3 regions of the Burkholderia plantarii genome follow, and region 2 is predicted to be linked to each of the others. Evidence: predicted binding sites of a transcription regulator. Region 2 holds the regulator's gene; each other region holds the start of a gene.
What was found. Region 2 encodes FliA, which starts transcription of late flagellar genes. Its sites were predicted from a motif close to CTAAAGTTTNNNNNNNNNNNGCCGNTA; they were not measured.
Positions count from the first base shown of each region.

Region 1: a site for FliA is predicted at 6,185-6,211, ahead of fliS (flagellar export chaperone FliS). Genes of this name have one in related genera too.
Region 3: a site for FliA is predicted at 2,399-2,425, ahead of flgK (flagellar hook-associated protein FlgK). Genes of this name have one in related genera too.

Region 1 covers NZ_CP007212.1:4,033,900-4,041,910, reverse strand. The annotation lists gene bpln_RS17370 (flagellar hook-length control protein FliK) at 1-101, opposite strand, end outside; gene fliJ (flagellar export protein FliJ) at 121-585, opposite strand; gene fliI (flagellar protein export ATPase FliI) at 588-2,042, opposite strand; gene fliH (flagellar assembly protein FliH) at 2,050-2,733, opposite strand; gene fliG (flagellar motor switch protein FliG) at 2,726-3,721, opposite strand; gene fliF (flagellar basal-body MS-ring/collar protein FliF) at 3,711-5,507, opposite strand; gene fliE (flagellar hook-basal body complex protein FliE) at 5,811-6,149, shown strand; gene fliS (flagellar export chaperone FliS) at 6,292-6,729, shown strand; gene bpln_RS17330 (flagellar protein FliT) at 6,726-7,058, shown strand; gene fliK (flagellar hook-length control protein FliK) at 7,353-8,011, shown strand, end outside.
Region 2 covers NZ_CP007212.1:209,278-217,288, forward strand. The annotation lists gene flhB (flagellar biosynthesis protein FlhB) at 1-740, shown strand, start outside; gene flhA (flagellar biosynthesis protein FlhA) at 737-2,839, shown strand; gene flhF (flagellar biosynthesis GTPase FlhF) at 2,836-4,569, shown strand; gene bpln_RS00870 (MinD/ParA family ATP-binding protein) at 4,562-5,374, shown strand; gene bpln_RS00875 (RNA polymerase sigma factor FliA) at 5,399-6,160, shown strand; S-adenosyl-L-homocysteine riboswitch at 6,280-6,349, shown strand; gene ahcY (adenosylhomocysteinase) at 6,446-7,864, shown strand.
Region 3 covers NZ_CP007212.1:3,988,889-3,996,899, forward strand. The annotation lists gene flgL (flagellar hook-associated protein FlgL) at 1-351, opposite strand, end outside; gene flgK (flagellar hook-associated protein FlgK) at 369-2,354, opposite strand; gene bpln_RS17125 (flagellar brake protein) at 2,480-3,232, opposite strand; gene flgJ (flagellar assembly peptidoglycan hydrolase FlgJ) at 3,512-4,504, opposite strand; gene bpln_RS17135 (flagellar basal body P-ring protein FlgI) at 4,504-5,682, opposite strand; gene flgH (flagellar basal body L-ring protein FlgH) at 5,688-6,362, opposite strand; gene flgG (flagellar basal-body rod protein FlgG) at 6,387-7,175, opposite strand; gene bpln_RS17150 (flagellar basal body rod protein FlgF) at 7,207-7,959, opposite strand; gene flgE (flagellar hook protein FlgE) at 7,991-8,011, opposite strand, start outside.

The sequences.
Region 1 (8,011 bases), 320 kb from region 2:
TGCGCGGCGGCGGCATTCGCGTCGCTCGCGCGCGAACTCTGGCCGGCGCGGGTGGCGGAGAGGGTGTCGAGCAGCGATGCGCTCAGGGAAGTGGCGGCCATGGCGGTGTCTCGTTCCAGTTTATTTGGAGGATTGCGCGGCGGCGTCGGCGCGCATGCGCAGCACTTTGGCTGCGTGTTCGTCGGCGTCGCGCTGTTCGCGTTTCGCCGCGCGTTGCTCATCCTGCGCGACGCCGCGTGCCTGCAGGATTTCATAGGAACCGAGCGTGCGCTTCCTGGCCTGCCACTCGGGGCGCGTGGCCTCGATGCGGGCGTCGGCCGCGGCGACGATGCGGCGCTGCTGGCCGATCGCCGCGTCGAGCGTATCGATGAACGACTGGAAATTGCGCATGCTGCCGGCCGGCATGCCGGCCTGCGCGTCGGCGGCGAACCGCTCGTGGTATTCGTCGCGGTAGCGCAGCAGCGAGTCGAGCTGGGCGACCGCGGCGGTGTGGTCGCGCTGCGCGAGACCGAGCTGCTTGGTCGCGTTGTCGAGTTCTTCCTGCGCGCGATCGAGCAGGATCTGTAGCGGAAAACCTGCGGACATCGTCAGCCTCCTTCACCCGGGAACAGCGCGTCGAGCGCGGCCATGCAGGACGCGAACGGCGCGCATTCGCGAAAGCCCTGCTGCAGGAACGCCTCGATGCGCGGGTACAGCGCGATGGCGCGGTCGAGCTGCGCGTCGCGCCCCGCCGCGTAGGCGCCCACCGCGATCAGGTCGCGGTTGCGCTGGTAACGCGAGAGCATCTGCTTGAAGCGGCGCACGCGATCGAGATGGCGATCGTCGATCAGCGCGGTCATCGCGCGGCTGATCGACTGCTCGATGTCGATCGCCGGATAGTGGCCGGCCTCGGCGAGCTGGCGCGACAGCACGATGTGGCCGTCGAGGATCGCGCGCGCCGAATCGGCGATCGGATCCTGCTGGTCGTCGCCCTCGGTCAGCACCGTGTAGAACGCGGTGATCGAGCCGCCGCCCTCGGGGCCGTTGCCGGTGCGCTCGACGAGCGCCGGCAGCTTGGCGAACACCGACGGCGGATAGCCCTTAGTGGCGGGCGGCTCGCCAATCGCCAGCGCGATCTCGCGCTGTGCCATCGCATAGCGCGTGAGCGAATCCATCAGCAGCAGCACGTGCTTGCCCTGGTCGCGGAAATATTCGGCCAGCGAGGTCGCGTAGGCCGCGCCCTGCATCCGCAAGAGCGGTGAGACGTCGGCCGGCGCGGCCACCACCACCGAGCGCGCGAGCCCGTCCTCGCCGAGGATCTGCTCGATGAATTCCTTCACTTCGCGGCCGCGCTCGCCGATCAGGCCGATCACGATCACCTCGGCGCTGGTGTAGCGCGCCATGGTGCCGAGCAGCACCGACTTGCCGACGCCCGAGCCCGCGAACAGGCCCATGCGCTGGCCGCGGCCGACCGTCAGCAGCGCGTTGATGGCGCGCACGCCGACGTCGAGCACGTGGTGGATCGGCTCGCGTTCGAGCGGATTGATGGTGGGCGCGGACAGCGGCGCGTCGATCTCCGAGCCGAGCGGGCCGAGCCGGTCGAGCGGGCGGCCCGAGGCATCGACCACGCGGCCCAGCATCTGCCAGCCCACCGGCAGGCGCTTGGCGCCCGTCATCGGGTCGGCGATCGGCGCGCGTTCGAGCGGCCAGACGCGCGCGCCGGGCAGCACGCCGGCGACTTCGGTGGTCGGCATCAGGAACAGGCGGTCGCCGGCGAAGCCGACCACTTCGGCCTCGGCCACCGGCAGCGTGCTGCCGGGCGGCAGCTCGATGATGCATTCCGAGCCGACCGCGAGACGCAGCCCGGTGGCTTCCAGCACCAGGCCCGCGGCGCGCGTCAGGCGCCCGCAGGGGCGCAGCGGCAGCGCCAGCGCGCCGCGTTCGCGCAGCGCGCCGAGCTGGCCGCGCCAGTGGGCGATGTGCGGATTGGCGGCGATCGCGGCGGCGGCCGGAACGGGACGGGCGTTGGAGGCGGACGCCGGGGCAGCAGCGGGGGCGGTCATGGCCGGCTCACCATTCGCTCGTGTGGCCGAGCGCGGCGGCCACGCGCTCCCAGCGCGTGGGCAGCGTCGCGTCGATCTCGCCGGAGGCGGCCTGGGCGCGGCAGCCGCCGCGCTCGACGGCCGGATCGGTGCGCACGCTCCAGCCGAGCGCGTCGAGTTCTTCCTGTAGATAGGCTTCGATGACGGGCAGGTCGGCGGGGCTCACCACCAGCTGCGGCGCGCCGGCGAGCGCGGGCTCGGCGGCCAGCGTCTCGCGCGCGGCGGCCAGCACCGTGCCGGGGTCGAGCTGCACGTGCTGCCGCACCACCTGCTGCGCGATGTCGAGCGCGAGCTGGGCGAGTTCGTCGGCCAGGCCGTCGCGCGCGCCGAGCAGCGCCTCGCTGAACGAGGCGGCCAGCGTGGCGAGCTTGACGGCCTCGGCGCGCATCTCGGCGCGGCCGATCTCCATGCCCTCGGCGTAGCCGGTTTCGTAGCCGGCACGCTGGCCGATCGCGAGCCCTTCGGCATGGCCGCTCGCCATGCCTTCTGCATGCGCGGCGTCGCGCACGCGCTGCAATTCGAGCGCGAGCGCGGCCGCGGCCGCCTCGCCGTTGTCCTCGACGGGCGGCGGCGGTTTCGGATCGAACGATGCCATCTCCCACCGCTGGTACGCGGTGAGCGTGGCGGCACCGGCGCGCGCGCGTTCAGACATACGCATCTTCCGCCTTGCCGCCGATCACGACCTGGCCCTGCTCGGCCAGCGTGCGCACGATCTGCAGGATCTTGCGCTGCTGCTGCTCGACTTCGGAGACGCGCACCGGGCCGCGCGAGTCGAGATCCTCGGCCAGCAGTTCGGCCGCGCGTTGCGACATGTTCGACAGGAACTTCTGGCGCAGCGGCGGCTGCGCGCCCTTCAGCGCGACGATCAGCGTTTCCGACTCGACTTCCTTCAGCACCAGCTGGATCGCGCGATCCTCGAGGTCGAGCAGGTTCTCGAACACGAACATCTCGTCGATGATCTTCTGGGCCAGGTCGGCGTCGTAGACGCGCACGTTCTCGAGCACCGATTCCTCGTGCGTGCTGGTCATGAAGTTCAGGATTTCGGCCGCGGTGCGGATGCCGCCCATCGGGCTGCGCTTGAGGTTGTCGCTGCCCGACAGCAGCGAGGTCAGCACCTCGTCGAGTTCGCGCAGCGCGGCCGGCTGGATGCCGTCGAGCGTGGCGATCCGCAGCAGCACGTCGTTGCGCAGCCGCTCGGTGAAGCAGGATGCGATCTCGGAGGCCTGATCGCGGTCCAGATGCACGAGGATGGTGGCGATGATCTGCGGATGCTCGTTCTTGATCAGCTCGGCGACCGCGGCCGAGTCCATCCACTTGAGGCCCTCGATGCCGCTGGTGTCGCTGCCCTGCAGGATCCGGTCGATGATCACGCCGGCGCGGTCCTCGCCGAGCGCCTTGGTCAGCACCGAGCGGATGTACTCGCCGGAATCGAGCGAGAGCGCCGAGTGCTTCTCGGCCTCCGAGACGAACTCCTTGAGCACGTCGTCGAGCTGATCGCGCGTGACGTTCTTCAGCGTGGCCATCGTCACGCCGATCTTCTGGACCTCGCGCGGGCCCAGGAACTTGAACACCTGCGCCGCTTCTTCCTCGCCGATCGACATCAGCAGCAGCGCGCTCTTGATCAGGCCTTCAGCGCTCATCGGACACCCAGTTCTTGACGACCGTCGCGACGATCTTCGGATCCTGCCGAGCGATCATCTTCGCGTAGTCTAGGTTGCGTTCATAGCGGTGCTTGTCGGCCTCGAACGCCAGCAGCGCCGCCTCGGGCGAGTCCTCGGCAACCACCGAGTCGGGCGCCGGCAGGCCGTCGAGCGCGGGCTCGTCGGGGCCGCCCAGCGCGGCCAGCGCCGGGCTCGCGACCACCGGCTCCGGCGGCGGGAACGCGCGGCGCATGGCCGGGCGCACGAACATGAAGTACAGCGCGGCGGCCGCCACGGCGATGCCGAGCCACTTCGCGGCGTCCTTGGCCAGCGCGATCATGTCGGGCTGGCGCCACCACGGCAGGTTGGCGAGCGGATCGGCGGTGGTGGTGAACACGCTGTTGACCACGTTCACCGAGTCGCCGCGCTTCTCGTCGTAGCCCATCGCGTCCTTCACGAGCTGCTCGACCTGCTTGAGCTTGTCGGCCGTGAGCGGCTGCATCGTCACGTGGCCCTTGGCGTCCACCACCGGCAGGTCGTTGACCACCACGGCCACCGACAGCCGCTTGATGCCGCCCGTCGGCGCCTCGGTGTGGCGCACCGTCTTGTCGAGCTCGTAGTTGGTGGTCGAGTCCTTGCGGTCGCTGATCGGCGTGGGCGGCGTGCCGGCCGCGCCGCTCGCGCCCGTGATCGGCGCCGAGGCCGGCTGCGGCGGCGTGTTCGACAACGCGCCGGGCACGCCGCCCGCGCCGCTCTGCGCGTTCTCGGTGGACGACGAGGTCTGCTGGCTGCGGATCGCCGCCTGCTGCTGGGTGCCGTTCGGCGCGTAGCTCTCCGAGGTCTGCTCGCTTTTCGTGAAGTCGATGTCGGCGCTGACCTGCGAGCGCGTGTTGCCGGCGCCGAACATCGGCGCGAGGATCGCGTCGATGCGCTTCTGCGTGTTGCGCTCGACCTGCTGCACGTACTTGAGCTGGTTCGCGTCGAGCCCCGACGACGACGGCTGCTGGCTCAGCAGGTTGCCGTCCTGGTCGACGATCGTGACGTTCTTGGCCGGCATGTCGGGCACGCCCGAGGCCACCATGCGCGTGATCGCGAGCACCTGGCCGTCGTCGAGCACGCGGCCCGGGTAGAGATCGATGAACACCGACGCGCTCGGCGCCTCGCGGTCGCGCACGAACACCGACGGCTTCGGGATCGCCAGATGCACGCGCGCGCTGCGCACCGCGTTGATCGAGGCGATGGTGCGTTCCAGCTCGCCCTCGAGCGCGCGCTGGTAGTTGACCTGCTCGGCGAACTGGCTGATGCCGAACTTCTGGTTGTCCATCAGCTCGAAGCCGACCGAGCCGCCCTTGGGCAGGCCCATCGCGGCCAGCTTCAGGCGGGTTTCGTGGACCTGGCTGGCCGGCACCAGGATCGCGCCGCCGGCGTCGGCGAACTGATAGGGAATGTTGGCTTGCTGCAGTGCGGTAATGATCGCGCCGCCGTCGCGGTCCGACAGGTTGCTGTACAGCACCTTGTAGTCGGGCGCGCGGCTCCAGAGCACCAGGGCGACGATCGCGGCGATCGCCAGCGCGGTGATGATGACGAACGGCAGTTTCGGGTTGGTACGCATCCGCGACAGACCGGGCAACCCGGAGAAGCGTTCGGCGAAACCGCCCATGCCGAAGTCCGCGCCGCCCGCGCCGGCGCCCGGCAACGTGCCGGCCGCGGCGGTCGCGTTCGGCGACGTGCCGGCGACGGCGTTGCGCGCGTCTGGGTTGATCAGCGAGTTGGCCTGCGAATCCATGCGTCGGGGTTCTCCACAGCGGGCTGCCGCTCGACGAGCGGACGGACAATGACACGATCCGATTATCCGGTCGGCGTCCAGTGGCGATCGGGGGAACAGAGCCGAGTTTTCCCCGTACTTCACCCGCTTCGCGTGCCGGGCGCTTGCTATGCTTGGTCGCAATCCGGCATTTCGTCGCCGCCGCGCGCGCGCCAGCACCGAGCCGGTGCTGGCATGGCAAGGTGGTTCGAGGGCCGGACCGATTTCCCGGCCGACGCCGGCTCCTTTTCCCGTGTTTTTCCCGAATCCTTCTGCGGAGACCCCATGACTGCGCCCGTCAACGGTATTGCTTCGGCGCTGCAACAAATGCAGGCGATGGCGGCCCAGGCCGCAGGCAGCACGTCCGGCGCCGCGCTGGCCGGCAACGGCGCGGCCACCGCGAGCAGCTTCGCGGGCGCGCTGAAATCGTCGCTCGACCGGATCAGCGAGGCCCAGGCCACCGCCGCCGGCGAGGCCAAGGCGTTCGAACTCGGCGCGCCGAACGTGTCGCTGAACGATGTCATGATCGACGGACAAAAGGCCAATATCGGCCTCCAGTTCGGCCTGCAGGTGCGCAACAAGCTCGTCAGCGCGTACAACGACATCATGCAGATGTCGGTCTGACCCCCAAACGGCGCACCCCCCGCGCCGTCGACGCGCTAAAGCTTTCCCCGTCCTTACCGATAACGCCGGTAATAGCCCGCGCGATGCATGCCGTCGCGACGGGCTTCCCGCATAGACACGAACGCACTACAGGAGGGCCACCATGTTTTCCCCAGGACACGCTGGAGCCAGTGCCTACGCGCGCGTCGGCGTCGAGACAGGGGTGATGGGCGCGTCCCCGCACCGGCTGATCGCGATGCTGTACGAAGGCGCGCGCAAGGCGATCGTCCACGCTCGTCTGCACCTGGCCTCGGGCAACGTGGCGGCGCGCGGCGAGTCGATCAGCAAGTCGATGCGTATCATCGAGAGCGGCCTGCAGCAGTCGCTCGACGTGAAGGCCGGCGGCGAGATCGCCGAGCGCCTCAACGCGCTGTATTCGTACATGCTGCGCCGCCTGCTGGAGGCGAACGTGAGCGCCAACGACGCGATCCTGCTGGAAGTGGACGGCCTGCTCGCGACGCTCGAGGAAGCCTGGGCCGGCATTGGCCCCGAAGTCGCCCGGATGATGACGCCACAAGCCCAGCCGGAAGTGACTCGATGAATCGCAAGGCAGCCTATCTCGCTCGCTACGAGGCGATCGCGGACGTATCCCGCCGGATGCTCGCGGCCGCGCGCGGCGCCGACTGGCCGGCGGTCGACGGGCTGCAGGCCGAGTACCAGACGCTCGTCGACGGCCTGAAGGCCGCCGAGGAAGGCGTCTTGCTGGACCCCGCCGAGCGCGGGCACAAATATTCGCTGATCCGCCGGATCCTCGCCGACGACGCGGCGATCCGCGATCTCGCGAGCCCGGAAGTCGCGCGGCTGTCGGCGCTGTTCGAGGCGGGCCGCTCGACGCGGATGCTGAAGGATATCTACCAGGCGCGTCGCTGAACACGGATGCGCCGGCACTGCCGCGCCGCGGTGCGGGCGCGGGCGGATTCGACGGGATGGCAGGGCCGGCAGCGTGGCCGGGCGGTTCGCCGCGCGCCCGCGCCGGCGAGCGGTGCCGCCGGCCACGAAGCCGGCGATGGGGGGCGCAACGGGCGGCATGGGGTTGGCGAGGGCCGTGATCGGCGCGCCGCCCGGTCGGTGGCCGCGCGTTGCGTTGGATGGATACGCGTTCGCCGCGCAGACGGCGGCCGCCACACCGATAGATGCCGGCCGCGCGCCGCGCGGGGAATCACGATGACCGGGATCGACGCCGTTACCGCCGCCATGCTCGCCAGCCGGATCGACAGCCTGCTCGAGGGCGGCGTGTCGGCCGGCGCGGCGGCCACCCAGGTCGGCGTCTCGACGGGCGCCACCCGCGGCGCCGCCCAGGCGCCGCTGCCGCCTACCCCGCCGAGCCCGCCCGCGGCTTCCGTGCAGACCGACCTGTCGAGCGTCGCGCTGACGCTCGACGCGATTTCCCGTTATGGCGGCGACGCCACGCCGGTGGTGATCGGCAGCCTGCCGCTGCTGGCCGGGCCGCCCGTGCTCGATCCGGCCGCGCAGGCCGCCGCCGACGCGGCTGCGGCTGCGGCTGCCGCTTTCGCCGCTTCCGGCGGCGCCACGCCGCCCCCGGGGGCCCCTCAGACGGGTGCTCCTCAGACGGGGATGCCGGCCGGCTCGGCCGCGACGGCATCCGGCGCGGCCGGCAACCCTGCCTCGGATACGTCCGCCCCGGGCACGTCCGCCTCTGCCTCGGCCGGTTCGACCGCCGCGGCCTCCGGCGCCGCGCCGGTGCTGCCGGGCGTCACCGAGGCGAGCGTCGCCGCGCTGGCCGCGGCGCTCTCGCGCGCCGTCTCCAGCAGCGGCCTGTTCTACGAATCCCATCTCTCGCAATGGCTTTCGGGCCAGCGCAC
Region 2 (8,011 bases):
CGATCTGGCGCAACCACGACGAAATGCTCGGCCTGCTCAAGCTGCCGCTGCACGAGGCGCTGGCCGACACCATGCATCTGGTGGCCGTGTGCTGCGGCATGACGGTGGCGGGCATGCTGGTGGTGGCCGCCATGGACGTGCCGTACCAGATCTGGCAGTACAACAAGAAGCTGCGCATGACGAAGGAAGAAGTGAAGCGCGAGCATCGCGAGAGCGAGGGCGATCCGCACGTGAAGGGCCGGATTCGCCAGCAGCAGCGCGCGATGGCGCGCCGCCGGATGATGACCAACGTGCCGAAGGCCGACGTGGTGGTCACCAATCCGACCCACTTCGCGGTCGCGCTGCGCTATACCGACGGCGAGATGCGCGCCCCGAAGGTGATCGCCAAGGGCGTGAATCTGGTGGCCGCGCGGATCCGCGAGCTGGCCGAGGAGCACCGCGTGCCGATCCTCGAGGCGCCGCCGCTCGCGCGCGCCCTCTATCACAACGTGGACCTCGAGCGCGAGATCCCGGGCTCGCTTTATTCGGCCGTCGCCGAGGTGCTGGCGTGGGTCTACCAGCTCAAGCGCTTCCGCAGCGAGGGCGGGGCGTTCCCGGCCGAGCCGGTCGATCTGGACGTGCCGCCCGAGCTCGACAAGGGCGCCGAGGTCGACGGCGAGGAAGAACTGCGGGAAGCCGCCGAGGTGCTCGGCCAGCGCGCGGCGGGCCGCGACGCACGTAACGAAGGAGGTGCCGCATGAGCACGCCGTCCGGACTCTCCAGCAAGCTCGCGGGTCGCTTCGACGCCGCCAACCTGCGCGCGCTGGCCGGGCCGATCCTGATCTGCATGATCCTCGGCATGATGATCCTGCCGCTGCCGCCGATGCTGCTGGATCTGCTGTTCACGTTCAACATCGCGCTGTCGGTGATGGTGCTGCTGGTCAGCATGTACACCACGAAGCCGCTCGACTTCGCGGCGTTCCCGAGCGTGCTGCTGTTCTCCACGCTGCTGCGGCTGTCGCTGAACGTGGCCTCCACGCGCGTGGTGCTGCTCGAGGGCCACACCGGCCCCGACGCGGCCGGCCAGGTGATCGAGGCGTTCGGCCACTTCCTGGTGGGCGGCAACTTCGCGGTCGGCATCGTCGTGTTCATCATCCTGATGATCATCAACTTCATGGTGATCACCAAGGGCGCGGGGCGGATCGCCGAGGTGTCGGCGCGCTTCACGCTCGACGCGATGCCCGGCAAGCAGATGGCGATCGACGCCGACCTCAACGCCGGCCTCATCAACGAGGAGCAGGCGCGCAAGCGGCGCGTGTCGGTGGCGCAGGAAGCCGAGTTCTACGGCTCGATGGACGGTGCCTCGAAGTTCGTGCGCGGCGACGCGATCGCGGGCCTCATCATCATGGCGATCAACGTGATCGGCGGGTTGATCGTCGGCATCGTCCAGCACGACATGAGCTTCGCCGCGGCCGGCAAGAACTACACGCTGCTGACGATCGGCGACGGCCTGGTCGCGCAGATCCCGTCGCTGGTGATCTCGACCGCGGCCGGCGTGATCGTCTCGCGGGTGGCCACCGAGGAGGACATCGGCACGCAGATCACGGGCCAGCTGTTCACCAACCCGCGCGTGCTGACCATCACCGGCACCATCATCGTGATGATGGGCCTGATCCCGAACATGCCTCACTTCGCGTTCCTGCTGCTCGGCGGCAGCGCGATCTGGCTGGCGCGCACCATGCGCCGCCGCGAGGCCACCCGTCGCGCGATGGGCGCGGTCACCGAGATCGCCCCGCCCGCCGCGCTGCCGGCCGACAGCCACGAAGCGACCTGGGAAGACGTCACGCTGATCGATCCGCTCGGGCTCGAGGTCGGCTACCGGCTGATCCCGCTGGTCGAGTCGAGCGGCGACGGCGAACTGCTCAAGCGGATCAAGAGCATCCGCAAGAAGTTCGCGCAGGAAATCGGCTTCCTGCCGCCGGTGATCCATATCCGCGACAACCTCGAACTGCGCCCGAACGGCTACCGGATCGCGCTCAAGGGCGTGGAAGTCGGCACCGGCGACGCCTATCCGGGCCAGTGGCTCGCGATCAATCCGGGCCAGGTCACGGCCGCGCTGCCCGGCGCGCAGACGCGCGATCCGGCGTTCGGCCTGCCGGCGGTCTGGATCGACGTCTCGCAGCGCGAGCAGGCGCAGGTGTACGGCTACACGGTGGTGGACGCCAGCACCGTGGTGGCGACCCACCTGAACCACCTGGTGGTGCAGCACGCCGCCGAGCTGCTCGGCCGTCAGGAAGTGCAGGCGCTGCTGGAGCGCACCGGCCGCGATGCGCCGTCGCTGATCGAGGACCTGGTGCCGAAGACGGTGTCGCTGACCACGCTGCAGCGCGTGCTGCAGAACCTGCTCGAGGAAGGCGTGCCGATCCGCGACATGCGCACCATCATCGAGGCGGTCTCCGAGCAGGCCGGCCGCATCACCGATCCCTACGACCTGACCGCCGCCGTGCGTCTGGCGCTGGGCCGCGCGATTACCCAGCAGTGGTATCCGGGCGCGGGCGAGATGCAGGTGATGGGTCTGGATTCGAATCTCGAGCGCGTGCTGTCGCAGGCGCTCGCCACTGGCGCGAACCCGGGCCTCGAGCCCGGACTCGCGCAGACGCTGCTGATGGGCACGCAGGAAGCGATGCTGCGGCAGCAGAACATGGGGCTGCCGCCCGTGCTGCTGGTGCAGCATGCGCTGCGCGCGATGCTCGCGCGCTTCCTGCGCCGCAGCCTGCCGCAATTGAAGGTGCTGTCTTACGCCGAAGTGCCGGAGACACGCACGATCAAAGTCACGAACGTCATCGGGGGTAACGCTTGAACATCCGCAAATTCACCGGCCCAACGAGCCGCGACGCGCTGCGTCTGGTGCGCGAGGCGCTCGGCGGCGATGCCGTCGTGCTGTCGAACCGCACGCTCGACGACGGCTCGGTCGAGATCGTCGCCCTCGCGGACGCCGAGCTCGCCGCGCTGGCGCCGAAGGCGCCCGTTGCCGCCGCCGGCAGCATGCGCGCGTTACCGCCCGCGACCCGTCCGGCGAGCGCCGTGACCGGCATGCCGCGCGCCGCCGCGCCGAACAATCCGTATGCCTCGGGTGGTCTGCCCGACGTGTTCTCGTCGGTGTTCGGCGCGAGCGCCGAGCCGGGCGCGCCCGACGCCAACGACGACGAACTGCTCGACGACGGCGAGCTGCCGGCCGCCACCGTCGCCGCCGCGCCCGCGCAGGACCAACCGGCCGCGCCGTCGGCCCCCGCGCCGTGGCTCGTCGAGCACGCGCGACGCCTGACGCGCCAGCACGAGGCGCTGGTCTCGCCGGCGCCGCGCAGCGAGGCGTTCCCGGCCGCCGCGAGCCCGATCGCGCCGGCCGCCCCGCTGGCCGCGCGCGGCGACAGCGAGCCGCCCGAGTGGGCGCGCGACATCGTGCGCAACGTGGCCGCGCGCCAGTCCGCCGAGGCGGGCGTCGCGCGCGCCGCCGCCGCCACGGCCGCGGCGCCGAAGCTGGCCGAACGTGCCGGCGTGTCCGCCACGCTGGCCGACGAGGTCAACGCGCGCATCGAGCGCATCGTCAACGAGACGGTGATGCACGAGCTGAGCGCGATGCGCGGCATGATGGAAGAGCAGTTCGCCGGCCTGATGTGGAACGACCGCCAGCGCCGCACGCCGCTGCACGGCGCGCTGACCAAGCGGCTGTTCGCGGCCGGCTTCTCGGCGCAGCTGGTGCGCACGGTGGTCGACAACCTGCCGGCCGACGTCTCGGCGGGCAGCTTCGACGGCGCCTGCGACTGGGCCGAATCGGTGCTGGCCGGCAACCTGCCGGTGCTCGACAGCGAGGACGCGCTGATGGAGCGCGGCGGCGTGTTCGCGCTGATGGGCCCGACCGGCGTCGGCAAGACCACCACCACGGCGAAGCTGGCCGCGCGCTGCGTGATGCGCTTCGGCGCCAGCAAGGTCGCGCTGCTGACCACCGACAGCTACCGGATCGGCGGCCACGAGCAGCTGCGCATCTTCGGCCGGATCCTCGGCGTGCCGGTGCATGCCGTGAAGGACGGCGGCGACCTGCAGCTGGCGCTCTCCGAGCTGCGCAACAAGCACATCGTGCTGATCGACACGATCGGCATGAGCCAGCGCGACCGCACCGTCTCCGACCAGATCGCGATGCTGCAGGGCGCCGACGCGCGCGTGCAGCGCCTGCTGCTGCTCGCGGCCACCAGCCATGGCGATACGCTCAACGAGGTGGTGCAGGCCTATCGCGGCTCCGATCAGCCCGACCTGGCCGGTTGCATCCTGACCAAGCTCGACGAGGCCACCAACCTCGGCGGCGTGCTCGACACCGTGATCCGCTACCAGCTGCCGGTGCATTACGTGTCGACCGGCCAGAAGGTGCCGGAGAACCTTTACGTGGCGACGCGCAAGTTCCTGCTGAAGAGCGCGTTCTGTGTACCGCGAGACGGCTCGCCGTTCGTGCCGCTCGAAGACGATCTGCCCGGCATGCTGTCGGCCCTGGCTGGCGGCCGTCCGGGTTCCGGACATCACGAGGTCTACTTTGGATAAACGAATCACCGATCAGGCTGAAGGACTGCGGCGGTTGCTGGCCGGCCGCGCGACCCGGATCGTCGCGGTGACGGGCGGCCCCACCGGGGTCGGCTGCACCTCGGCCGTCGTCAACCTGGCCGCCGCGCTCGCCGCGCTCGGCAAGGACGTGCTCGTCGTCGACGAGCGCAACGACGCCGATTCGGCCGCCGCGACGCTCGGCAGCGCGTGGCTGCGTACCGGCAACACGGTGCGCCACGAAGCCGGTTTCTCCCTTTGCGTCGCCGCCGATCTCGCGCGCGACGGCTACGACGATGAACGCCTCGCCGCCTATCTGGAAGGCGCCGCGGACATCGTGCTCGTCGACGCCCAGCGCGACGCGAACGGCGCGCTCTCCGCTCTTGCGCGTGCCGCTCACGACGTGCTGATCGTGACGCGCGTAGCCGGCTCCGCGATCACGGAGGCCTATGCCTGCATGAAGCGGCTCCATTACGCGCACGCGCTCGCGCAGTTCCGCGTGCTGGTCAACCACGTGCAGAGCGAGTCCGACGCGCGCGCCGCCTACGAGAACCTGGCGGGCGTGGCCGGCCGCTACCTGACGGTGGCGCTGGCCGAGGGCGGCTACGTGAGCGCCGATCCGCTGGTGCCGCGCGCGCGCGAACTCGTGCATACCGTGGTCGATGCGTTCCCGTCGTCGGCCGCCGCGCGCGACTACCGGCAGATCGCGTCGGACCTGCTGTACTGGCCGATGCGTCCGACGAATCCCGCCGGACGGGCCTTTGCCGGACATCCGGCAGTCGAACGGGGCGCGGCGCACGCCGTTTGACCCAAGGCACTCAGGAGGGAGCCGATGTACAACGCTCAAGGAAAGCTGTCCACGTCCGCGATGGGCGAGGCCGGGATGGGGCAGGCCGAAGTGCTCGCGAAATACGCGCCGCTGGTGCGCCGGCTCGGCCTGCAACTCGTCGCGAAGATGCCCGCGAGCGTCGATCTCGACGACCTGATCCAGGCCGGCATGATCGGCCTGCTCGACGCGGCGAGCCGCTACAAGGAAGATCAGGGCGCGCAGTTCGAGACCTACGCGACGCAGCGCATCCGCGGCGCGATGCTCGACGAACTGCGCAGCAACGACTGGCTGCCGCGCAGCCTGCGCAAGACCTCGCGCGAGGTCGAGCAGGCCATCCATCAGGTCGAGCAGCGGCTGGGGCGTTCGGCCAACGAGAGCGAGATCGCCACCCACCTGGAAATGCCGCTCACCGACTTCCAGTCGATGCTGCAGGACCTGCACGGCAGCCAGCTGATCTATTACGAGGATTTCGACCGCTCGGCCGACGACGAGCCGTTCCTCGACCGCTACCGCGTCGACCACTCGGATCCGCTGTCCGCGCTGCTCGACGAGCACCTGCGCGCGGCGCTGGTCGAGGCGATCGACCGCCTGCCCGAGCGCGAGAAGCTGCTGATGTCGCTCTACTACGAGCGCGGCCTGAACCTGCGCGAGATCGGCGCCGTGCTCGAAGTCAGCGAGTCGCGCGTGTGCCAGCTCCACAGCCAGGCCGTGGCGCGCCTGCGCGCGCGGCTGCGCGAACAGGCCTGGGTGGGCGCCGAACACTGAGGGCCGCGCGCGGCGCGCGCCGGAAATTCGGCTCCGCTCCTTAATCGGCACGCACCAGCAGGCTTGCGCCCGCATCGCGCGCGGGAATTCTTCCCGACACTTTGCTACAATCCGAGCTCGTTTCCGAGGAGCGTTGCGACGGGCACCGGCCCGCCAGGCTCGGAAATCTTCACCAGGCGGTGGCCCGGCAGGCAGCGCGAATCGCACGATTCGCCGCGCCGGTCCGGCTTCCCGCTTTCTGAACGGCGCTCACGTCACCAATCTTTGATTAGAAAGGAGGGCGTGATGAACGCCGTTATCGACCCGAAAGCTTCGCAGGACTACATCGTCGCCGACCTCGCGCTGGCCGCATGGGGCCGCAAGGAACTGACCATCGCCGAGACCGAGATGCCCGGCCTGATGCAGATCCGCGACGAATACAAGGCATCGCAGCCGCTCAAGGGCGCGCGCATCGCCGGCTCGCTGCACATGACGATCCAGACCGGCGTGCTGATCGAGACGCTGAAGGCGCTCGGCGCGGACGTGCGCTGGGCCTCGTGCAACATCTTCTCGACGCAGGATCACGCGGCCGCCGCGATCGTCGAGGCCGGCACGCCGGTGTTCGCGTTCAAGGGCGAGTCGCTCGACGAGTACTGGGAGTACTCGCACCGCATCTTCGAATGGCCGAACGGCGAATTCGCCAACATGATCCTCGACGACGGCGGCGACGCGACGCTGCTGCTGATCCTGGGCTCGAAGGCCGAGAAGGACCGCTCGGTGATCGCCAAGCCGACCAACGAGGAAGAAGTCGCGCTGTACAAGTCGATCGCCGCGCACCTCGACGCCGACGGCGAGTGGTACTCGAAGCGCCTCGCCCACATCAAGGGCGTGACCGAAGAAACCACCACCGGCGTGCATCGCCTGTACCAGATGGAAAAGGACGGCCGCCTGCCGTTCCCGGCGTTCAACGTCAACGACTCGGTCACCAAGTCGAAGTTCGACAACCTGTACGGCTGCCGCGAGTCGCTCGTCGACGGCATCAAGCGCGCGACCGATGTGATGATCGCGGGCAAGATCGCGGTCGTGGCCGGCTACGGCGACGTGGGCAAGGGCTGCGCGCAGTCGCTGCGCGGCCTCGGCGCGACCGTGTGGGTCACCGAAATCGATCCGATCTGCGCGCTGCAGGCGGCGATGGAAGGCTACCGCGTCGTGACGATGGAGTACGCGGCCGACAAGGCCGACATCTTCGTGACGGCCACCGGCAATTTCCACGTGATCGGCCATGACCACATGAAGGCGATGCGCCACAACGCGATCGTCTGCAACATCGGTCACTTCGACTCGGAAATCGACATCGCGTCGACGCGCCAGTACCAGTGGGAAAACATCAAGCCGCAGGTCGACCACATCATCTTCCCGGACGGCAAGCGCGTGATCCTGCTGGCCGAAGGCCGCCTCGTGAACCTCGGCTGCGCGACCGGCCATCCGTCGTTCGTGATGTCGAACTCGTTCGCGAACCAGACGCTCGCGCAGATCGAGCTGTTCGTGCGCGGCGAGCAGTACGAGAACAAGGTGTACGTGCTGCCGAAGCACCTCGACGAGAAGGTCGCGCGCCTGCACCTGGCACGCATCGGCGCGAACCTGACGGTGCTGTCGCCGGAGCAGGCGTCGTACATCGGCGTGTCGCAGGACGGTCCGTTCAAGCCGAACCACTACCGTTACTGATCCCGCGCCCGGCGCCGCGCGCCGGACCGGACGTGTCGCGCGCCGCGCCCTGCCGGCGCGGCCGCGCCACGCATCGCGCCGGCCGCCCCGCGCGGCCCGCCCCGGGCCGCTCGTGCGGCCCGGCCTGTTTTCTTGCACAGGAGCCAT
Region 3 (8,011 bases), 360 kb from region 2:
CTGGCCCTGCAGCTGCGCGGCGAGCGCCGAGCGGTCGCTGTCCGACAGCGTGCCGTTGATGGCGCCCGTCAGCGACGGGATCACCGAGTTCAGCACGCTCGTCACGCTCGACAGCGTCTTGTCCTCGAGCTGCAGCGAGGACAGCGCCGACGACTGGTTCGACGAATACTGCGCGAGCGTGGCCGAGGTGGCCGACAGCTGCACCGCCTGGGCGGCGCCGAGCGGGTCGTCGGCGGCGGTGAGCAGCGTGTTGCCGCTCGCCACCTGTTGATAGAGTTCCGAGAGCTGTGACTCCTGGTTGTTCATCAGCTCGATGTTCTGCGTATAAAACTGCGAGGTCGCGATGCGCATGATGATCGACTCCGTCCTCAGTTGAAGATGCCGAGCAGCGTGCTGAACAGCGTCGAGGCGGTCTGGATCACCTTGGCGTTGGCCTGGTACATCTGCTGGTATTGCATCAGGTTCACGGCTTCCTCGTCCTGGTTCACGCCCGACACCGACTGTTGCTGCGACGTGATCTGGCTGACGAGCGCGGTCTGTGCCGTGCTCGCCGCGGCAAGCTGCGCGGCGGTGTTGCCGATGTTGTTCACGTAGGAACCGTAGGCGGTGGTCAGCGTGGTCGAGCCGCCGTCGAACGTCTTCGAGCTGACGAGGTTCGACATCGCCTGCGCGTTGCGGTTGTCGTTGCTGGCGCCGCCTGGTGCGATCTTGAACGTGTCGCCGTCGCCGGGCGTGCCGGAGATCTGCACCGACACGTTGTTCATCACGCCCGAGGGCGGCGGCTGCGTGGTGCTGGTGATGGTCAGCGACGCGCCGGCGCTCGAATCGTAGGGCACCTGGGTGGTGGTGCCGGTGATCGGGTAGCTGGTCGGCGGCGTGGTGTTGATGGTGACCGTGGTGCCGGCCGGAAAGCCCGACAGCGACTTCGAGGCCGCGTCGTAGGTCAGCGTGGTGGTGCTCGACGGCATCTGGTAGCCGGCCGTGACGGTGCCCTGCGAGATGGTGGCCGAACCGGTGTTGCCGGTGCCCCGCGTGGCGAGTACCGGCGCGGCGGCCGCGATCGTGTTGGCGGTGCCCACCGATGCGAAGCCGTCGAGCGCGTTGCGCGAGGGCTCGATCGTAAACGAGTCGCCTGGTTTCAGCTTGGTGGCGTCGTCGACCGACAGGTCGAGGCCGCCGATGGTGGCGGGCAGCGAGGTGGCGGTGCCGATCACGCTGCCCGAGTAACGGTCCTTCAGCGTGTAATTGGTGCCGTCGTAGGACAGCGTGTAGTCGCTCGTCGGCGGCTGCTGGCCGTTGGCGAAGCTCGCCGAGAGCGTGGCGTCGCCGGTGTTGTCGGTGTTGGCGATGCTCTGCGGCGCGGGCACCGTGAACAGGTTGCCGCCCACGTTGCCGTTCGCGTCGATGCCGAGCGCGTTCTGCGCGTTCACCTGCGAGGCGAAGCTGACCGCGATCGCGCCGAGCTGCGCCTGGGCCGGGTCGAGCGTCTGGCTGCGGAACTGCAGCAGGCCGCCGATCGTGCCGCCCGTGATGTTGCTGTCGGACAGCACCTGCACCTGGCCCGCCGCGCCCGAACCGGCCGCGGTGTTCCGCAGGCCGATGGTCAGCTCGCTCGGATCGGACGGCGACGGCACCGTCGACATCTCGTAGCTGGTGTTGCCCACCACCAGCGGCTGGCCGTTGGCCATCTGCACGTTGTAGTTGCCGTTGCTCTGCACCACCTGCACGCCGACGACGGTCTGCAGCGTCGCCACCGCCTGGTCGCGCTGGTCGAGCAGCTGGTTCGGCGGCTGGCCGCCCTGGCTCGCCACCGTGATCTGCTGGTTCAGCTGGGCGATCTGGGTGGTCAGCGAATTGACCTGCGTGACCGCGCTTTGCAGCTGCGTGTTCACGCTGGTGCGCAGCGAGTCGAACTCCGCGCCGGCCGAGGTCAGCTGGTTGGCCAGCGTCGCGGCATCGCTGATCGCGGTCTGCCGCGAGGCGGCGCTCGAGCTCACGTTCTGCAGCCCGCTGAAGAACGTCGAGATCGCCGAGGCGACGCCGCCCGTCGGGCTGCCGATGTAGTTGTTCAGCGTCGCGACCAGCTGCGAATAGGTGGACAGCGAGCTGCTCGCGGTCTTCGCGGTGTTGAGCTGGTCGGACAGGTACTGGCTGTACTGACGCTGCACCGTGACGGTGGAGACGCCGGTCGGCAGGAAGCCGTTCGTGGTGTACTGGCCGTCGGATTCGGCATACACCACGCGCTCGACCGAGTAACCGGGCGTGGCCTGGTTGCTGATGTTCTGGCCGGTCGTGTTGATGCCCCACTGCGCGGCGTTGATGCCGCTGAGACCGATGTTCAGAAGGTTGCTCATGCGATGCCGGCCGCGGACGGCCTCCGGGAAAGGGACACCCGGTTTAACGGCGGCGTCCGGTGGAAATTGAGGCCGCGCGCGTGAAAATTCGCGGCGGCCGACCGGCGCGCCAGACGCGTGCGCGACTACGCGCGCGCGAGCTGGCGGCGCTTCACTTCGAGCTGGGTGATCAGGCGTTGCAGCGTGTTTTCGGCGGACCCGGGCAGCGACACGAAGCGGAACCCGAGGTAGTAGCGGCGCGCGCCGCTCGGCGTCTCGATGCTGCGCTGCGAGACCAGTTCCAGGTCGAGCGCGAGCTTGCCGTGGCCGGCCAGGTTCAGTTCGACGTGCTCCAGCGTCTGGCCCGTTTCGAGCGCCGCGGCGCGCTCGTCGCCGGTGCGCAGCCCGATCCCGCCCAGCGAGAGATTGTCGATCTCGAACGTGAAGCTTTCGCCTTCGGGCAGCTTGCCGCGCGCGATATACGGTTCGAGCATCGGGGCATCGACGCGGAAATACTCGCGGCGCTGCACGAAATAGAGGACGTCGGGGAATTTGGCGAGGAACGCGGGGCGGCCCTCGTAATCCGTGGCAACGGGCGTCTCGATCGTGAACTCGACGCGCACGCCGTCGGGCAGCGCCTCGAAGATCCCGTAGGGGGCGGCCAGCAGGCTGGCGTTCTGCCCCTCCGCCGCGCCCCAGTCGAACACGAAGGTGCCGGCGCCGACATCGACCTCGAGCACGCGCGTCACGAGCTGTCCGCCCGAATAACGGACCGTCAGGAAATCGCCCCGGTTGACGAGATTGCGCAACTGCACGCCGATTTCGAGCGGGTTGCGACGGCCGTAATCGGGGAGCGAATCGTCATCCCCCGACGCTTCGGTCAGTGCTTCGTTATTCATGGCTTGCCGGTTAGGTCTGCTTGTCGCCCGGTTGCTCCGGGCTCTGATGGCCTGCCTGCGGGACGCGGGCCGCTGGTCTCTCGACGCCCGTCGCTGCGCCGAACGGCGCGCAGGTGCGTCAAGCGCAAAGTGTAGATCGAAATGATCCGAAGATCTTCAGCTAAACGAAAATTCGAAATGCCGGATACCTGGAAATAGGTAAAAAACAACGTCGCCTTACCCGTTGACCGGCCTCGCGCCGACATTTCCGTCCGCTCCCGCGCCGCCATTCCCGCCTCGTCAGACGATCTGGCGCAGGATCGAAATCAGCTTCTTCGCGTAGTGCGGGTCGGTGGCATAACCGGCGCGCTGCATGCCGTTGGCGAAGCTTTCCGGGGTGGTCGAGGCATTCACCACGCCCGCGTAGCGCGGGTTGCTCTTGAGCATGGTGGCGTAGTCGGTCATCGCGTGCTCGTAGGAATCGTAGGCACGGAACTGCGCTACCACGCGGCGCGGCTGGCCGCCGACGTACTCGGTCGTGACGGCCGACACGGTGCGCCCGGTCCAGTTCTTGGTCGCCTTGATGCCGAACACGTTGTAGCTGGAGCTGCCGTCGCGGCCGCGGATCTCGCGCTTGCCCCAGCCCGATTCGAGCGCCGCCTGGCCGACGATGAAGCGCGCCGGGATGCCGGTGGCCGCGCTGGCCGCCTGCGCCGCGCCCGCCACCTTGTCGACGAAGCCGTCCTGGGCGGCCGAGGTGCCGTTGCCCTTGACGGGCGGCGTCAGCGAGCTCGCGGCCGAGTAACCGGCCACGCCGCCGAGCCGGCCGTTGCCGCGCGAACTGGCGAGCGCCTGGGCCAGCGCGCCGGCCGCGGCGAGGCCGCCTTCGTTGCCGCCCGAGCCGCCGAGGGCGCCCAGCGCGCCGGCCGCGCCGCCAGCACCGGCCGCGCCGCCCGACGGGTTCATGTTGCGCATCAGCTGCTTCATCAGCGCGTCGGCCACGCCGATGCCGCGCGAGGCCATCTGCTGCGAGAGCTGCTGGTCGAGCATCGAGGTGTAGAGCTTCGAGGTGTTCGAATCGAACACGCCGTCCTGGGGCGTCGCGTCGCGCATGCTCTTGAGCATCATCTGCGAGAACATCGCGTCGAACTGCGTGGCGACCTGTTTCGCGCCCTTCTCGGGCGAGGCGTCGGCCTGCCGGCGCAGCTGGTCGAAGCCCTGCACATCGAGCGCGAAGCGCTGCGTGAGGTCGGTGCCGGCGGCGAGGTCGGTGGAATTCGGAAGATTGGCCATCAGATGATCTCCAGGTCGGCCCGCAGCGCGCCCGCGGCTTTCATCGCCTGCAGGATCGACATCAGGTCGGCCGGTGTGGCGCCGAGCGAGTTCAGCGCCTTGACGACGTCGGCGAGGTTCGCGCCGGCGTTGACGTAGCGCAGCGCGCCGTTGTCCTGCTTGAGCTGGATCTGCGACTGCTGCGCGACCACGGTCTGGCCGTTCGAGAACGGCCCGGGCTGCGAAACGACGGGCTGCGTGTTGACGACGACGGACAGGTTGCCGTGCGCGACCGCGCAGTTCTGCAGCGTCACCATCTGGTTCATCACGATCGAACCGGTGCGCGCGTTGAGGATCACCTTGGCCGCGGCGCGGTCCGGGTTCACCTCGAGGTTCTGCAGGCGTGCCATGAACGCGACCTGCTGGGCCGGATCGGCCGGCGCGGTCAGCTGGATGGTGCGGCCGTCCAGCGCGGTGGCGATGCCCGGCCCGAAGTTCGAATTCACGGCGGTGACGATGCGCTCGGCGGTGCCGTAGTCCATGTCGTTGAGCTGCAGCTGCAGCATGCCGTTCATCTGCGCGAGCGCGTTCGGCACCGAGCGCTCGATGATCGCGCCGGCGGCGATGCGCCCGGCCGCGAGCTGGTTGACCTGCACGCGGCTGCCGTTGGCGCTGGCGCCGGCGCCGCCCACCGCCATGTTGCCCTGCGCGAGCGCGTAGACCTGGCCGTCGGCGCCCTTCAGCGGCGTGAGCAGCAGCGTGCCGCCGCGCAGGCTCTTGGCGTTGCCGAGCGACGAGACGGTCACGTCGATCGCCTCGCCGGGACGCGCGAACGGCGGCAGCGTGGCGGTCACCATCACGGCCGCGACGTTCTTCAGCTGCAGGTTCGACAGCGAGGCGGTGCCGCCCGTCGAGGTGCCGTTGTTGATCGAGATGCCGAGGTTCGCGAGCATGTTCGCGAGCGTCTGGGTCGTAAACGGCGTCTGGGTGGTCTGGTCGCCGGTGCCGTCGAGGCCCACCACGAGGCCGTAGCCGATCAGCGGGTTGTCGCGCACGCCCTGGATCTGCGCGAGATCCTTGAGGCGTTCGGCGCGCGCGCTCGCGGCCGGCAGCGCGACGCCGAGCGCGAACGCCAGGCAGACGGCCAGCGCGGCGCGCAGGCCGCGCGGCAGGCGACGGAGGGAAAGGAATTCGGGCATGCGGCTCACCACGGCGCGACGTTGAGGAAGAAGCGCTGCAGCCAGCCCATCGTCTCGGCTTCGTTGATGTAGCCCTTCGCCGAGTATTCGATGCGCGCGTCGGCCACCTGCGTGGAATACACCGAGTTCGCGCCCGAGATCGAGTTCGGATTGACCACGCCCGAGAAGCGCACGAACTCGTTGCCCTGATTGATCAGCATCTGCTTCTCGCCGCTCACCACCAGGTTGCCGTTGGGCAGCACGTTGGTGACGGTCACCGTGATGGTGCCGGTGAACGTGTTGGCCGCGGTCGCGCCGCCGGTGGCGGTGAACTTGTTGTCGCCGCTGGCGCTCAGGTTCGCCTTCGCGAACAGGCCGCCGAGGAAGCCGGCGGTCGGCACCTTGAAGTCGGTCGAGGTGCCGCGGTTCGCGTTCGCGCCCGACGACTTGGTCGCGTTGACGTTCTCCGCGATCATGATCGTCAGGATGTCGCCGATGTTGCGCGGGCGCTGATCCTCGAACAGCGGCCGGCCCGCGTAGCCGGGGTTGTAGATCGAGCCGGGTGCCTGCATCGACGGCGGCACCGGCGGCACGGCCGTCATCGGCTGTTGCGTGATCGGCTGACGCGGCACCTGCGCGCAGCCGGCAAAGGCGGCCGCGGCGGCGAACGCTGCGAATCGGGAAAGGCGAACCTGCTTCATGATGACGTCGTGCCGGTCGGTCCGTTAGCTCTTCATCTGGTTGACGGTCTGCAGCATCTGGTCGGAGGTGGTCACGGCCTTGCTGTTGATCTCGTAGGCGCGCTGGGTCTGGATCATGTTGACCAGTTCCTGCACCACGTTCACGTTCGACGATTCGACGTAGCCCTGGTTCAGCGAGCCCGCGCCGTTCAGGCCCGGCGTCGTCACGTTCGGCGCGCCCGACGAGGTGGTTTCCGCGAACAGGTTCTGGCCGAGCGCGTCGAGCCCGTCCGGGTTGATGAAGGTCGCCAGCTGCATCGCGCCGATCTGCACCGAGTTGGTCGAACCCGGCTGGGTGATCGTCACCACGCCGTCGGTGCCGATCGTCAGCGACTGCGCGTTCTGCGGCACGGTGATGGCCGGCAGCACCTGGTAGCCCGCCGAGGTGACGAGCTGGCCCTGGTTGTTGGTCTGGAACGAGCCGTCGCGCGTGTAGGCGGTGGTGCCGTCCGGCATCAGCACCTGGAAGAAGCCCTGGCCGTTGATCGCGACGTCGCGCGAGTTGCCGGTCTGCTGCAGGTTGCCCTGCGTGTAGAGCCGCTCGGTGGCCACCTGCTGCACGCCGGTGCCGAGCTGCAGGCCCGAGGGCAGCTCGGTCTGCTGCGTCGAGTTCGCGCCCGGCTGGCGCACCGTCTGGTACAGCAGATCCTCGAACACCGCGCGCGAGCCCTTGAAGCCGTTGGTGCTCACGTTCGCGAGGTTGTTCGAGATCACGTCCATCTGCGCCTGCTGCGCATTCATGCCGGTCGCGGCGATGTAGAGGGATCGGTTCACTGGGGTTTCTCCTGCGGATTCGGTGATCCGCTCAGCTGAAGCTGAGGATCTGGTTTGCGCTCTGCTCGTTCTGGTCGGCCGATTCGATCAGCTTGGTATGCAGCTGAAAGGCGCGCGCGTTGTCGAGCATCGACACCATCGCGCTGACCGGATTCACGTTGCTGCCCTCGAGCGAATCGGGCGCGAGCTTGACGTTCGGGTCCACGTCGGCGGGATCGCCGTCGGCGGTGCGGAACAGGCCGTCGTCGCCGCGCTTCATGGTGGACGGGTCCGGATTGACGAGCTTCAGCTGGTCGACCAGCGCGATCGCCGAGGGCGGATCGCCCGCGGCGAGCACCGACACCGTGCCGTCGACGCCGATCGTCACCTGCCCGTTCGGCGGCACGGCGATCGGGCCGCCGGTGCCGACCACCGGCAGGTTCGAGCCGTTCACCAGCTGGCCGTTCTCGTCGACGTGCAGGTTGCCGGCGCGCGTGTAGGCCTCGCTGCCGTCGGGCGCGAGCACGGTGAGCCAGCCCTGCCCCTGCACCGCCACGTCGAGCGGGTTGCCGGTGCGCGAGATCGGGCCGGCCGAATAGTCGGCGCCCGGCGTCGAGCTCAGCACGAAGGTGCGGGTCGTGTCGGGGTTGCTGGCCTCGCCGAAATTCATCGGCACCGCACGGTAGGTCGCGAGCTGCGCGCGAAAACCGGTCGTCGACGTGTTCGCGAGGTTGTTCGCGATCACGGACTGCTGGTCGAGCGCCTGATCCGCGCCCGTCATTGCCGTATAGATCAGTCGGTCCATGGTCGTCCGTTCCGGTTTCGCGCGCCGCGCATTACAGGTTGAGCAGCGTCTG